DNA from 2 places in the Acidocella sp. C78 genome. Region 1 is predicted to be linked to the other one. Evidence: riboswitches for the same ligand, from Rfam matches in the RefSeq annotation. Region 1 holds a riboswitch; the other holds the start of a gene.

Region 1 (7,878 bases):
ATCTGCCCCTTGATCGGGCGAACCGGGGGCAGCGGCACCGGCACGTCGAACGTGCCAGACCAGGCCCCCGCCGCCAGCACGACCACATCGGCCTCGTGGATGCCCTCGGCGGTCACCACGCCGCGGGCGCGGGCGCCGTCGGTCTCGATCCGCAGCACCGGCAGCCGCTCGCGCAGCACCCCGCCGGCGCGGCGGAAGGCCTCGCCCAGCGCCATCGTTGCCGCCCGGTTGTCGACCTGGATGTCATCTGGCGAGAACACCGCCCCGGCCAGTTGCGGCGCGAGATAGGGCTCGCGCGCGCGCGCCTCGACCGGCGTCAGCCATTCGAGGTCGATGCCCTGGCGTTTCTGGAATTCCATGTCGTGCCGCAGCTTCGCCGCATCGTCGCGGTTGAGGGCGATCAGTATCGTGCCCTCGCGCCGCAGCCCCACCTGCATGCCGGAGGCCGCCTCGAGTTCAGCCGCGAAATCCGGCCACAGCGCCAGCGATTTGTGGTTGAGCACCCCGAGCGCCTGTTCGCCCGGCTCCGCCTCGCAGCCGGCGGCGAGCATTCCGGCCGCGGCGTAGCTGGCGCCGCGGCCGATCGCATCGCGCTCGAATACCGTGGCTTCGGCGCCGCGCTGCGCGAGGCGCCAGCCCAGGGCGAGCCCGATGATGCCGCCGCCGATGATGGCGACCTTCATGGCTTCACTCCGCCGCCTGATCCTCGACATAGATGCGGCTGCCGCCATCGCGGAACTCGGCCGCCTTCTGTGCCAGCCCCTCATCGCGCGCCACCTCGTCGCGGATGTCCTGGGTGATTTTCATCGAGCAGAATTTCGGCCCGCACATCGAGCAGAAATGCGCGACCTTGTGCGCTTCCTTGGGCATCGTCTCGTCGTGGAACGCGCGCGCCGTGTCGGGGTCGAGGCCGAGATTGAACTGGTCTTCCCAGCGGAATTCGAACCGCGCCCGGCTCACCGCGTCGTCGCGCAGCTTCGCCGCCGGATGCCCCTTGGCGAGATCCGCCGCATGCGCCGCGAGGCGGTAGGTGATCACCCCGGTCTTCACGTCGTCGCGGTTCGGCAGGCCGAGATGTTCCTTCGGCGTCACGTAGCAGAGCATGGCGGTGCCGAACCAGCCGATCATCGCGGCCCCGATCGCCGAGGTGATGTGATCGTAGCCGGGTGCTATGTCGGTGGTCAGCGGCCCGAGCGTGTAGAACGGGGCCTCGTGGCAGACTTCGAGCTGCTTCTCCATGTTCTCCTTGATCTTGTGCATCGGCACATGGCCGGGGCCCTCGATCATCACCTGGCAGCCCTTGGCCCAGGCGATCTTGGTCAGCTCGCCCAGCGTCTCCAGCTCGGCGAACTGCGCCGCGTCATTGGCATCGGCAATCGAGCCGGGCCGCAGCCCGTCACCCAGCGAGAACGACACGTCATACTTGCGCATGATGTCGCAGATTTCGTCGAACTTCTCATAAAGGAAGCTCTCGCGGTGATGCGCGAGGCACCAGCGCGCCATGATCGAGCCGCCGCGCGAGACAATGCCGGTCACCCGCTTGGCCGTCAGCGGCACATGGGCAAGCCGCACCCCGGCATGGATGGTGAAATAGTCCACGCCCTGTTCGGCCTGCTCGATCAGCGTGTCGCGGAACACCTCCCAGTCGAGCTTGTCGGGATCGCCGCCGACCTTTTCCAGCGCCTGGTAGATCGGCACGGTGCCGATCGGCACCGGCGAGTTGCGCATGATCCAGGAGCGAATGTTGTGGATGTTCCGCCCGGTCGAGAGGTCCATCACCGTATCCGCCCCCCAGCGGATCGCCCAGACCAGCTTCTCGACCTCTTCCGCGGCTCCGGAGGTGACCGCCGAATTGCCGATATTGGCGTTGATCTTCACCAGGAAGTTGCGGCCGATGATCACCGGCTCCAGCTCGGGGTGGTTGATGTTCGCCGGAATGATCGCCCTTCCGGCGGCAATCTCGCTACGCACGAATTCCGGCGTCACGAATTCGGGGATCGCCGCGCCGAACCGCTCGCCATCCGCCCGCCGCGCCGCAGCCCCCTCGGCGGCCTTCGCCCGGCCGAGATTTTCGCGATGCGCGACATAGATCATCTCCTCGGTGACGATTCCGGCCCGCGCGTATTCATATTGCGTCACCAGCGCGCCGTCCTTGCCGGCGAACACGCGCCGCCCTGCGGGGCAGGGGGGCACCAGCCGGTCCGCCGCCGCGAATCCGTTATCCTCCGGTTTCACCGCCCGGCCGGCAACAGAATCGAAGCCGCGCCGTTCGATCCAGGCGCCGCGAACCTGCGGCAAGCCGTTGTCGAGATCGAGGCTGAAATGCGGGTCGGTGAACGGGCCCGACGTGTCATAGAGCCGGAACGGCGCTTCTCCCGCGCTCGGATGCAGATCGATCTCACGGAACGGCACGGCGATGTCTGGCCGCCCGTCGGGGGAGGTAAACACCTTGCGCGAGCCGGCGATCGGGCCGGTCGTGACGCTGGCAGGCTTGGTCTGGACATTCATGGCGCGCTCCTCGGAACAGGGGCGACGCTGGGGCGTGTGGTTCGGTCTGTTTGATCCCGTCCCTCCGCCGGCGTAACCCGGATCAGGTTCAAAGGGTTGCCGGACATCCAGCTCTCAGCGCCTGCGGGCGCACCCCTCGGTCCTATCACGATGGGTCTAGCGGCGTCGCAAGTCAAGTGCGCTACCGACCTGTCGGAATCCGAAACGTTTTGTTCACCTTTTCGGGCTATATGTCTTCATGAATTTTGGCATCACGGAGACCGAGGATCGACATGAACGGTTCTGCCCCGGCCCCCATCCGGCACCCCAGCCTCCGCCGCGTCGGGCCTGATGCACGGGCCCGGGCCCTTGCTGCGGCCGGACATCCGCCAGACCTTGCGGTCGTTCTGGGTCGGATCGGGTTTGGACTGGTCACGATGCCGCGCCGGCTTCCGTTTCCCCAAACGTCCCTGAGGCCGCTGTCATGACAGAGCGGGAAGCGGCTTGCACCACCTTCGATCCCACCGAAGTCGACCAGCTTCGCGCGGCATTGGCCCAGGCCACGGCAGATCTTGCCCGCGATCTGCCTGCGGGGATGGCGCATCCCGCCGTGCAGAAATTCAATCGCGTTGCAGGCCTCGCCCTCGACGTCGCGCAACGCTCGATCGGTTGTGCCCGCCAGGCGCTTGATGATCTGCAGACCGTTCATCGCATTGCCCGGATCGGGAACTGGCGGATCGCCGTCAAGGATCGTCGCGCGACATGGTCGGCCGACATGCACGAATTATTCGGCACCGATCCCGCATCGTTCGTCCCGCATGAAGATACGCTCACCAGCCAGATGGACGAAGCTGACCGCGCCACCTTCCTTGCGACCTTTGCGACGATTGTCGAAACCGGCGAGCCGGCCGCAGTGGAAGTCCGACTCGATGGCTGCGGCGAGGGGGCGCGGCGCTGGTTCTGGATCGACATGCGACCCGAAACCGGCTCCGCCGGCGCCGTGGTCGCCATACGCGGGTTCTGCCAGGAAATCACCGACCGCAAGCTGGCGCTCGAGCGGATCCGGTTCATGACCTCGCATGATCCGCTGACCAGCCTGATCAATCGCGGCCATCTGCTCGAGCGGCTCGACCAGGTGCTTGCCGAGGCGCGCCGCCGCCGTGAAAACGTCGCGCTGCTGACCTTTGATATCGATGATTTCAAGGGCATCAACGATCTGTTCGGCCATATGGCGGCTGACGGCGTGTTGCGCGAGGTCGCGGCACGGATCAGCCGTCAGGTCCGCGAAACGGATCTTGTCGCCCGCATCGGCGGCGACGAGTTCGTGGTGGTCGAAGCCGGCTGCGAGGAGCCGGAGGCGGTCGAAGCGCTGGCGCGCCGGCTGTTGCGCGCCATCGCCGAGCCGATCACTCTGTCCGATGGTCGCGAGATCGCCATTTCCGCGTCAGTGGGCATCGCGTTGCATCCCTTCGATGGCATGACCTCCAGCACGCTGCTCGCCCATAGCAGCCAGGCGCTGCATGTCATCAAAAAGGAAAGGCCCAACAGCCTTACTTTTTACGACGCCACGATCCAGTCGGAATGGCAGAAGCGGCGCGTACTCGAACAAGATCTCAGGCTGGCCCTCCAACACCGGGAACTGTCGCTGGTCTATCAGCCGATGATCTGCATGCGCACCGCCTTATGCAGCGGGTTCGAGGCGTTGCTGCGCTGGAACAGCCCGGTCCACGGACCGGTTGCGCCCGACCTTTTCATCGGCCTCGCAGAGTCGATCGGCCTGATGGAGGAGTTCGGAACCTGGGTTTTGCGTGAAGCCTGTGCCGAAGCTGCGCGGTGGTCGGCGCCGCTGACCGTCGCGGTGAACGTTTCGCCCATACAGATCCAGCACGGCGATCTCGCCGCGATCATTACCGACATTCTGCGCGAGACTGGCCTGCCGCCGTCCCGACTCGAAATCGAGGTTACCGAATCGATGCTGATTCGCAATTTCGAGCGGGCGGTGGATACGTTGCAGAGGATCAAGGCTCTCGGCGTCGGCATCTCGATCGATGATTTCGGCACCGGCTATTCTTCACTCGCAACGCTTCGAGCCTTTCCCTTCAACAAGCTCAAGATCGATCGCAGCTTTGTTCGTGACCTGGCAGAAGAATCCGAATCGCTCGCCATCGTCAATGCCGTCCTCGGCCTCGGGCGCGGGTTGCGCCTGCCGGTGGTGGTGGAAGGTGTGGAAACCGAGCGGCAGGCGGACATACTGAGGGATTGCGGAGCCGACGAAATTCAGGGCTACCTGTTTGGCCGGCCATCGCCGATTTCCACATATAGCGCGATTACGGACGCGATGCGCCCGCCGTGCCGCACCATCACCCTTCAATGATCCCAAAACTCCCTCGGGCCGTCGATACCTTTTCGCTTTGCCTGCCGGGACGCATCGGCTAGTCTGATTAGCCATGAATATGGCTCTGCCTCGCCCGCCGAGGGTGACCGTCGAGATCGTTTTCGATTTCGTCTGTCCTTGGTGCTATCTTGGCATTCACCGTTTTCAGCGTCTGCGCCAGAGCCGCCCCGATCTGCCGCTCACGCCAGTATGGCGGCCGTTTCTTCTCAATCCGGACATGCCCCGCAGCGGAATAAGCCGCGCCGATTACACTGCGCGCAAATTCGGCGACGAAGATCGCGCGCGGCGGTTTCATGCCGCCATTTCCAGCATCGCTGCCGAAGACGGTCTTGACCTCGCCTTTCCCCGGATCGCCCGCGCGCCGAGCACCGTCGATGCCCATCGCCTCGTCCGCCTCGCCCTTGAGCGTGGCGTAGCGGCGGAAGGGCTGGTTCTGGACATTTTCCAGGCCTATTTCTCGGCGGGCCTCGACATCGGCAACCCCGACGCTCTTGCCGCCATCGGTGAGGCAAATGGCTTGAGGCACAATGAGACCGCCGCCTTTCTCGCGAGCGACCGGGCGATCGAGCAGATCCATGCCGACAATCTGTTTGTCCATCGCCTCGGCATCAACGGCGTTCCCTGTTTCATCATCGATGGTCAGGCCGCGATTGCCGGCGCGCAGGAGCCGGATATTCTGGAACGCCTGATTGAACTCGCGGTAGCCGATGTTGAGGGAGCCTGAACCTCCCTTCCGCGACGACGCGGGGCGTGGCAGAACGAGGGGATGAAACGTCGTCTCCTGCTCGCCGCGCTACCGTCTACTCCCGCCCTGATTCGGCCGGCCCGCGCGGCCGGTTTTGAAGATTTCATCCACGAACTCGAAGGCCGGGCGCGTCGGGAAGGTGTTCCGTCCCATATCGCCGTCGCCGCCCTGTCCGGTCTGAAGCCGAACCGGGAGGTGATACGACATGAAACCCATCAGCCTGAATTCACCCTGACCTGGGCGCAATACAGCGCCCGCGTGGTCACCCAAACCCGCGTGGCCGCGGGAAGGGCGGCCTTCGCCGAGCATCGGGTCATTCTCGATCGGCTCCGGTCCCGCTTTGGCGTCGCCGCCGCGCCGATCATGGGCATCTGGGGGATCGAAACCGATTTCGGCCATTATCAGGGCGATTTCAACGTGATCGACTCCCTCGCCACGCTCGCCTGGTACAAGAACAGCGCCTATTTCAGCCGCGAGGCCATCGCCGCGATGCGCATCGTCTCCCGCGGCGACATCCGCCTTCCCGAGTTGCGCGGCTCATGGGCCGGCGCCATGGGGCAACCGCAATTCATGCCGAGCATCTATCTCAGTACCGCAGTCAGTTATTCAGGCCATGGCCAACCAAATATCTGGACCAGCGTGCCAGACACAATGGCATCGATCGCCAATTACATGCACAAGTCGCACTGGCGGCTCGGCCTGCCATCGAGCGAGCCCGTGCTGATCCCACAGCATTTCGACACCGCACTGGCTGGTCGCGACCACTCGCTGCCCCTGGGCCGCTGGCAGGCGCTGGGCATCCATCGCCTGGCACCGGCTCGTCGCCTGCCGGCATCCACCCCGGCCTCGCTGCTGCTGCCGGATGGCCCGCACGGGGAAGCGTTCCTCGCCTTCGGCAATTTCCGCGCGATCCGCAGCTACAACCCGTCCGATCTCTACGCCCTCGCGGTCGGTGAACTCGGCCGCCGGATTCTCGCATGATCCGCCTGACCCTGCTGCTGGCCGCGGTGCTGGCTCTTGCCGGGTGTACACGGCCATTCCATCATTCCGGATTGGCGGCGCACGTTCACTATACGATCGGGAAGCCCTACGAGGCGGGTGGACAATGGCATTATCCGCGCGTTTTCAATCGTTATGACCGAACTGGGCTTTCCGCGGTCATTCCATCCGGGCCTGCCCGGCTTACCGCGGATGGCGAGGCGTATCGCGCCAGCGGTCTCATGGCCCAGAGCACGGTCCTGCCGCTGCCCTCGATCGTGCGGATCACCAATCTGGATACCGGCCGCAGTCTGACCGTCCGCGTGAACGATCGCGGTCCGATGCAGCCAGGGCGGATCATTGCAGTCACGCCCCGCGTCGCCCGTCTTCTCGGAATGCCGTCCAACGGTCTCGCCGAGGTCCGCGTCCGGCTGCTGGCCGGGCGCTCGTCGACCTTGCAGGCCAGTCTCGGCGTCGGTCCGCATCTCACAGCGGCGCCGGTCAGTTCGGTCGCTGCCGCCGCCCTGCCGCCGCCACCGGGCGCCACAGGCACAGCCGGTACCTTTATTGCTACCCCTGCCCACCCTGCCACGCGCCAACGCAACGCCGGCGCAGCAGCGCACCTCTCCGGCATGGTGCGCATCGGCCCATCTTCCCCCGGCCCGCTCTATGTCGAGATCCCGGGATTTGGGTCGAGCGCCGACGCGATGAACCTTCACGCTCGTCTTTACGGCATGCCGGGTGAGGTTGTTCCGCAGTCCGCCGGCGGTCGCACGCTCTACGCCATGCGCCTTGGTCCCTATGACAGCGTACCCGCCGCCGATGCGGCGCTACGTGCATTGCTCGACCGGGGCATCGCCGGCCCAGGGATCGTGGTTCGGTGAACCTCCGCGGTGTTTTCATCACCATTGAAGGCGGGGAGGGGGCCGGCAAGTCAACGCAGATCACCCGGCTTGCCGACCGGCTCCGCGCCGCCGGGCACGAGGTTCTGACCACCCGCGAGCCAGGCGGCACGCCGGGAGCCGAGGCTATCCGCGCGCTGATGCTCGACCCCGAGCGCCATTTCACGCCGCTTGCCGACACGTTGCTGGTTTTTGCTGCCCGTGCCGATCATGTCACGGCAGTCATCCGTCCGGCGCTCGAACGCGGCGCCGTGGTGCTGTGCGACCGTTTCACCGATTCCACCATGGCCTATCAGGGCTATGGCCTTGGTGTGGACCGGGCGACGATCGCAACACTTGGCACGATGATCGGCGTGGCGCCCGATCTCACG
Region 2 (7,878 bases), on a different contig from region 1:
ACCTCGTCGCGGATGTCCTGGGTGATTTTCATCGAGCAGAATTTCGGCCCGCACATCGAGCAGAAATGCGCGACCTTGTGCGCTTCCTTGGGCATCGTCTCGTCGTGGAACGCGCGCGCCGTGTCGGGGTCGAGGCCGAGATTGAACTGGTCTTCCCAGCGGAATTCGAACCGCGCCCGGCTCACCGCGTCGTCGCGCAGCTTCGCCGCCGGATGCCCCTTGGCGAGATCCGCCGCATGCGCCGCGAGGCGGTAGGTGATCACCCCGGTCTTCACGTCGTCGCGGTTCGGCAGGCCGAGATGTTCCTTCGGCGTCACGTAGCAGAGCATGGCGGTGCCGAACCAGCCGATCATCGCGGCCCCGATCGCCGAGGTGATGTGATCGTAGCCGGGTGCTATGTCGGTGGTCAGCGGCCCGAGCGTGTAGAACGGGGCCTCGTGGCAGACTTCGAGCTGCTTCTCCATGTTCTCCTTGATCTTGTGCATCGGCACATGGCCGGGGCCCTCGATCATCACCTGGCAGCCCTTGGCCCAGGCGATCTTGGTCAGCTCGCCCAGCGTCTCCAGCTCGGCGAACTGCGCCGCGTCATTGGCATCGGCAATCGAGCCGGGCCGCAGCCCGTCACCCAGCGAGAACGACACGTCATACTTGCGCATGATGTCGCAGATTTCGTCGAACTTCTCATAAAGGAAGCTCTCGCGGTGATGCGCGAGGCACCAGCGCGCCATGATCGAGCCGCCGCGCGAGACAATGCCGGTCACCCGCTTGGCCGTCAGCGGCACATGGGCAAGCCGCACCCCGGCATGGATGGTGAAATAGTCCACGCCCTGTTCGGCCTGCTCGATCAGCGTGTCGCGGAACACCTCCCAGTCGAGCTTGTCGGGATCGCCGCCGACCTTTTCCAGCGCCTGGTAGATCGGCACGGTGCCGATCGGCACCGGCGAGTTGCGCATGATCCAGGAGCGAATGTTGTGGATGTTCCGCCCGGTCGAGAGGTCCATCACCGTATCCGCCCCCCAGCGGATCGCCCAGACCAGCTTCTCGACCTCTTCCGCGGCTCCGGAGGTGACCGCCGAATTGCCGATATTGGCGTTGATCTTCACCAGGAAGTTGCGGCCGATGATCACCGGCTCCAGCTCGGGGTGGTTGATGTTCGCCGGAATGATCGCCCTTCCGGCGGCAATCTCGCTACGCACGAATTCCGGCGTCACGAATTCGGGGATCGCCGCGCCGAACCGCTCGCCATCCGCCCGCCGCGCCGCAGCCCCCTCGGCGGCCTTCGCCCGGCCGAGATTTTCGCGATGCGCGACATAGATCATCTCCTCGGTGACGATTCCGGCCCGCGCGTATTCATATTGCGTCACCAGCGCGCCGTCCTTGCCGGCGAACACGCGCCGCCCTGCGGGGCAGGGGGGCACCAGCCGGTCCGCCGCCGCGAATCCGTTATCCTCCGGTTTCACCGCCCGGCCGGCAACAGAATCGAAGCCGCGCCGTTCGATCCAGGCGCCGCGAACCTGCGGCAAGCCGTTGTCGAGATCGAGGCTGAAATGCGGGTCGGTGAACGGGCCCGACGTGTCATAGAGCCGGAACGGCGCTTCTCCCGCGCTCGGATGCAGATCGATCTCACGGAACGGCACGGCGATGTCTGGCCGCCCGTCGGGGGAGGTAAACACCTTGCGCGAGCCGGCGATCGGGCCGGTCGTGACGCTGGCAGGCTTGGTCTGGACATTCATGGCGCGCTCCTCGGAACAGGGGCGACGCTGGGGCGTGTGGTTCGGTCTGTTTGATCCCGTCCCTCCGCCGGCGTAACCCGGATCAGGTTCAAAGGGTTGCCGGACATCCAGCTCTCAGCGCCTGCGGGCGCACCCCTCGGTCCTATCACGATGGGTCTAGCGGCGTCGCAAGTCAAGTGCGCTACCGACCTGTCGGAATCCGAAACGTTTTGTTCACCTTTTCGGGCTATATGTCTTCATGAATTTTGGCATCACGGAGACCGAGGATCGACATGAACGGTTCTGCCCCGGCCCCCATCCGGCACCCCAGCCTCCGCCGCGTCGGGCCTGATGCACGGGCCCGGGCCCTTGCTGCGGCCGGACATCCGCCAGACCTTGCGGTCGTTCTGGGTCGGATCGGGTTTGGACTGGTCACGATGCCGCGCCGGCTTCCGTTTCCCCAAACGTCCCTGAGGCCGCTGTCATGACAGAGCGGGAAGCGGCTTGCACCACCTTCGATCCCACCGAAGTCGACCAGCTTCGCGCGGCATTGGCCCAGGCCACGGCAGATCTTGCCCGCGATCTGCCTGCGGGGATGGCGCATCCCGCCGTGCAGAAATTCAATCGCGTTGCAGGCCTCGCCCTCGACGTCGCGCAACGCTCGATCGGTTGTGCCCGCCAGGCGCTTGATGATCTGCAGACCGTTCATCGCATTGCCCGGATCGGGAACTGGCGGATCGCCGTCAAGGATCGTCGCGCGACATGGTCGGCCGACATGCACGAATTATTCGGCACCGATCCCGCATCGTTCGTCCCGCATGAAGATACGCTCACCAGCCAGATGGACGAAGCTGACCGCGCCACCTTCCTTGCGACCTTTGCGACGATTGTCGAAACCGGCGAGCCGGCCGCAGTGGAAGTCCGACTCGATGGCTGCGGCGAGGGGGCGCGGCGCTGGTTCTGGATCGACATGCGACCCGAAACCGGCTCCGCCGGCGCCGTGGTCGCCATACGCGGGTTCTGCCAGGAAATCACCGACCGCAAGCTGGCGCTCGAGCGGATCCGGTTCATGACCTCGCATGATCCGCTGACCAGCCTGATCAATCGCGGCCATCTGCTCGAGCGGCTCGACCAGGTGCTTGCCGAGGCGCGCCGCCGCCGTGAAAACGTCGCGCTGCTGACCTTTGATATCGATGATTTCAAGGGCATCAACGATCTGTTCGGCCATATGGCGGCTGACGGCGTGTTGCGCGAGGTCGCGGCACGGATCAGCCGTCAGGTCCGCGAAACGGATCTTGTCGCCCGCATCGGCGGCGACGAGTTCGTGGTGGTCGAAGCCGGCTGCGAGGAGCCGGAGGCGGTCGAAGCGCTGGCGCGCCGGCTGTTGCGCGCCATCGCCGAGCCGATCACTCTGTCCGATGGTCGCGAGATCGCCATTTCCGCGTCAGTGGGCATCGCGTTGCATCCCTTCGATGGCATGACCTCCAGCACGCTGCTCGCCCATAGCAGCCAGGCGCTGCATGTCATCAAAAAGGAAAGGCCCAACAGCCTTACTTTTTACGACGCCACGATCCAGTCGGAATGGCAGAAGCGGCGCGTACTCGAACAAGATCTCAGGCTGGCCCTCCAACACCGGGAACTGTCGCTGGTCTATCAGCCGATGATCTGCATGCGCACCGCCTTATGCAGCGGGTTCGAGGCGTTGCTGCGCTGGAACAGCCCGGTCCACGGACCGGTTGCGCCCGACCTTTTCATCGGCCTCGCAGAGTCGATCGGCCTGATGGAGGAGTTCGGAACCTGGGTTTTGCGTGAAGCCTGTGCCGAAGCTGCGCGGTGGTCGGCGCCGCTGACCGTCGCGGTGAACGTTTCGCCCATACAGATCCAGCACGGCGATCTCGCCGCGATCATTACCGACATTCTGCGCGAGACTGGCCTGCCGCCGTCCCGACTCGAAATCGAGGTTACCGAATCGATGCTGATTCGCAATTTCGAGCGGGCGGTGGATACGTTGCAGAGGATCAAGGCTCTCGGCGTCGGCATCTCGATCGATGATTTCGGCACCGGCTATTCTTCACTCGCAACGCTTCGAGCCTTTCCCTTCAACAAGCTCAAGATCGATCGCAGCTTTGTTCGTGACCTGGCAGAAGAATCCGAATCGCTCGCCATCGTCAATGCCGTCCTCGGCCTCGGGCGCGGGTTGCGCCTGCCGGTGGTGGTGGAAGGTGTGGAAACCGAGCGGCAGGCGGACATACTGAGGGATTGCGGAGCCGACGAAATTCAGGGCTACCTGTTTGGCCGGCCATCGCCGATTTCCACATATAGCGCGATTACGGACGCGATGCGCCCGCCGTGCCGCACCATCACCCTTCAATGATCCCAAAACTCCCTCGGGCCGTCGATACCTTTTCGCTTTGCCTGCCGGGACGCATCGGCTAGTCTGATTAGCCATGAATATGGCTCTGCCTCGCCCGCCGAGGGTGACCGTCGAGATCGTTTTCGATTTCGTCTGTCCTTGGTGCTATCTTGGCATTCACCGTTTTCAGCGTCTGCGCCAGAGCCGCCCCGATCTGCCGCTCACGCCAGTATGGCGGCCGTTTCTTCTCAATCCGGACATGCCCCGCAGCGGAATAAGCCGCGCCGATTACACTGCGCGCAAATTCGGCGACGAAGATCGCGCGCGGCGGTTTCATGCCGCCATTTCCAGCATCGCTGCCGAAGACGGTCTTGACCTCGCCTTTCCCCGGATCGCCCGCGCGCCGAGCACCGTCGATGCCCATCGCCTCGTCCGCCTCGCCCTTGAGCGTGGCGTAGCGGCGGAAGGGCTGGTTCTGGACATTTTCCAGGCCTATTTCTCGGCGGGCCTCGACATCGGCAACCCCGACGCTCTTGCCGCCATCGGTGAGGCAAATGGCTTGAGGCACAATGAGACCGCCGCCTTTCTCGCGAGCGACCGGGCGATCGAGCAGATCCATGCCGACAATCTGTTTGTCCATCGCCTCGGCATCAACGGCGTTCCCTGTTTCATCATCGATGGTCAGGCCGCGATTGCCGGCGCGCAGGAGCCGGATATTCTGGAACGCCTGATTGAACTCGCGGTAGCCGATGTTGAGGGAGCCTGAACCTCCCTTCCGCGACGACGCGGGGCGTGGCAGAACGAGGGGATGAAACGTCGTCTCCTGCTCGCCGCGCTACCGTCTACTCCCGCCCTGATTCGGCCGGCCCGCGCGGCCGGTTTTGAAGATTTCATCCACGAACTCGAAGGCCGGGCGCGTCGGGAAGGTGTTCCGTCCCATATCGCCGTCGCCGCCCTGTCCGGTCTGAAGCCGAACCGGGAGGTGATACGACATGAAACCCATCAGCCTGAATTCACCCTGACCTGGGCGCAATACAGCGCCCGCGTGGTCACCCAAACCCGCGTGGCCGCGGGAAGGGCGGCCTTCGCCGAGCATCGGGTCATTCTCGATCGGCTCCGGTCCCGCTTTGGCGTCGCCGCCGCGCCGATCATGGGCATCTGGGGGATCGAAACCGATTTCGGCCATTATCAGGGCGATTTCAACGTGATCGACTCCCTCGCCACGCTCGCCTGGTACAAGAACAGCGCCTATTTCAGCCGCGAGGCCATCGCCGCGATGCGCATCGTCTCCCGCGGCGACATCCGCCTTCCCGAGTTGCGCGGCTCATGGGCCGGCGCCATGGGGCAACCGCAATTCATGCCGAGCATCTATCTCAGTACCGCAGTCAGTTATTCAGGCCATGGCCAACCAAATATCTGGACCAGCGTGCCAGACACAATGGCATCGATCGCCAATTACATGCACAAGTCGCACTGGCGGCTCGGCCTGCCATCGAGCGAGCCCGTGCTGATCCCACAGCATTTCGACACCGCACTGGCTGGTCGCGACCACTCGCTGCCCCTGGGCCGCTGGCAGGCGCTGGGCATCCATCGCCTGGCACCGGCTCGTCGCCTGCCGGCATCCACCCCGGCCTCGCTGCTGCTGCCGGATGGCCCGCACGGGGAAGCGTTCCTCGCCTTCGGCAATTTCCGCGCGATCCGCAGCTACAACCCGTCCGATCTCTACGCCCTCGCGGTCGGTGAACTCGGCCGCCGGATTCTCGCATGATCCGCCTGACCCTGCTGCTGGCCGCGGTGCTGGCTCTTGCCGGGTGTACACGGCCATTCCATCATTCCGGATTGGCGGCGCACGTTCACTATACGATCGGGAAGCCCTACGAGGCGGGTGGACAATGGCATTATCCGCGCGTTTTCAATCGTTATGACCGAACTGGGCTTTCCGCGGTCATTCCATCCGGGCCTGCCCGGCTTACCGCGGATGGCGAGGCGTATCGCGCCAGCGGTCTCATGGCCCAGAGCACGGTCCTGCCGCTGCCCTCGATCGTGCGGATCACCAATCTGGATACCGGCCGCAGTCTGACCGTCCGCGTGAACGATCGCGGTCCGATGCAGCCAGGGCGGATCATTGCAGTCACGCCCCGCGTCGCCCGTCTTCTCGGAATGCCGTCCAACGGTCTCGCCGAGGTCCGCGTCCGGCTGCTGGCCGGGCGCTCGTCGACCTTGCAGGCCAGTCTCGGCGTCGGTCCGCATCTCACAGCGGCGCCGGTCAGTTCGGTCGCTGCCGCCGCCCTGCCGCCGCCACCGGGCGCCACAGGCACAGCCGGTACCTTTATTGCTACCCCTGCCCACCCTGCCACGCGCCAACGCAACGCCGGCGCAGCAGCGCACCTCTCCGGCATGGTGCGCATCGGCCCATCTTCCCCCGGCCCGCTCTATGTCGAGATCCCGGGATTTGGGTCGAGCGCCGACGCGATGAACCTTCACGCTCGTCTTTACGGCATGCCGGGTGAGGTTGTTCCGCAGTCCGCCGGCGGTCGCACGCTCTACGCCATGCGCCTTGGTCCCTATGACAGCGTACCCGCCGCCGATGCGGCGCTACGTGCATTGCTCGACCGGGGCATCGCCGGCCCAGGGATCGTGGTTCGGTGAACCTCCGCGGTGTTTTCATCACCATTGAAGGCGGGGAGGGGGCCGGCAAGTCAACGCAGATCACCCGGCTTGCCGACCGGCTCCGCGCCGCCGGGCACGAGGTTCTGACCACCCGCGAGCCAGGCGGCACGCCGGGAGCCGAGGCTATCCGCGCGCTGATGCTCGACCCCGAGCGCCATTTCACGCCGCTTGCCGACACGTTGCTGGTTTTTGCTGCCCGTGCCGATCATGTCACGGCAGTCATCCGTCCGGCGCTCGAACGCGGCGCCGTGGTGCTGTGCGACCGTTTCACCGATTCCACCATGGCCTATCAGGGCTATGGCCTTGGTGTGGACCGGGCGACGATCGCAACACTTGGCACGATGATCGGCGTGGCGCCCGATCTCACGCTGATCCTCGACCTGCCGGATGCCGTCGCACGTGCGCGGCTCGCCTGTCGCGGCAGCGCCGCCGACCGGTACGAGAAATTCGATGCCGGCTTTTACGCGCGGGTCGCTGCCGGATTTTGCGCCATCGCCGCCGCCGCGCCGGAACGCTGCGCCGTGGTCGACGCTGCGGGCCGGATCGAGGAGGTGACCGAAGCCCTTGCCGCTTGCATCCGCGCCCGGCTCGGCCTCGCCATCGCCTGATGCTGTCGCCCCGCGCCAACCCCCAACTGTTTGGCCATGACAGCGCCGTCGCGGAGCTTTTCCGTGCCGCGACTGGCGCGCGCCTGCATCACGCCTGGCTGATCGCCGGTCCGCCGGGGATTGGCAAGGCGACGCTGGCCTTCCGCTTCGCCCGCTGGCTGCTCGCCGGCGCCCGCACGCCCGACCTGTCGCTGTCCGCGCGCGATCCTGCTTTCCGCCGCATCGCCACCGGCGCGCATGCCGACCTGCTGGTGATCGAGCGCCGTTATGACGAGAAGCGCAAGCGGATGCAGGGCGAAATCGTGGTCGACACGGTCGCCGCCGCCGGCCGTTTTCTGCGGCTGACGCCGGGCGAGGGGGGGTGGCGCGTCGTCATCGTCGATGGCGCCGAGGCGCTGAACCGCAATGCCGCCAATGCGCTGCTCAAACTGCTCGAGGAACCGCCGGCGCGGGCGATCTGGCTGCTGGTCAGCCACGCGCCCGGCCGGCTGCTGCCCACCATCCGCAGCCGCTGCCGCCGGCTCGATCTCGACCC

What was found. Region 1 has a riboswitch for thiamine pyrophosphate ahead of thiC (phosphomethylpyrimidine synthase ThiC). Riboswitches for the same ligand answer to the same signal wherever they lie in the genome.
Region 2: linked by a shared signal. The riboswitch ahead of thiC (phosphomethylpyrimidine synthase ThiC) and the one ahead of thiC (phosphomethylpyrimidine synthase ThiC) in region 1 are both predicted to bind thiamine pyrophosphate.

What each region holds. Positions count from the first base shown of each region.
Region 1 covers NZ_CAJQZK010000060.1:383,909-391,786, forward strand. The annotation lists gene thiO (glycine oxidase ThiO) at 1-683, opposite strand, end outside; gene thiC (phosphomethylpyrimidine synthase ThiC) at 688-2,508, opposite strand; TPP riboswitch at 2,551-2,655, opposite strand; gene ACIDOCELLA78_RS82375 (bifunctional diguanylate cyclase/phosphodiesterase) at 3,083-4,861, shown strand; gene ACIDOCELLA78_RS82380 (DsbA family oxidoreductase) at 4,941-5,606, shown strand; gene ACIDOCELLA78_RS82385 (lytic transglycosylase domain-containing protein) at 5,649-6,608, shown strand; gene ACIDOCELLA78_RS82390 (RlpA-like double-psi beta-barrel domain-containing protein) at 6,605-7,489, shown strand; gene tmk (dTMP kinase) at 7,486-7,878, shown strand, end outside.
Region 2 covers NZ_CAJQZK010000001.1:384,684-392,561, forward strand. The annotation lists gene thiC (phosphomethylpyrimidine synthase ThiC) at 1-1,733, opposite strand, end outside; TPP riboswitch at 1,776-1,880, opposite strand; gene ACIDOCELLA78_RS98690 (bifunctional diguanylate cyclase/phosphodiesterase) at 2,308-4,086, shown strand; gene ACIDOCELLA78_RS98695 (DsbA family oxidoreductase) at 4,166-4,831, shown strand; gene ACIDOCELLA78_RS98700 (lytic transglycosylase domain-containing protein) at 4,874-5,833, shown strand; gene ACIDOCELLA78_RS98705 (RlpA-like double-psi beta-barrel domain-containing protein) at 5,830-6,714, shown strand; gene tmk (dTMP kinase) at 6,711-7,343, shown strand; gene ACIDOCELLA78_RS98715 (DNA polymerase III subunit delta') at 7,343-7,878, shown strand, end outside.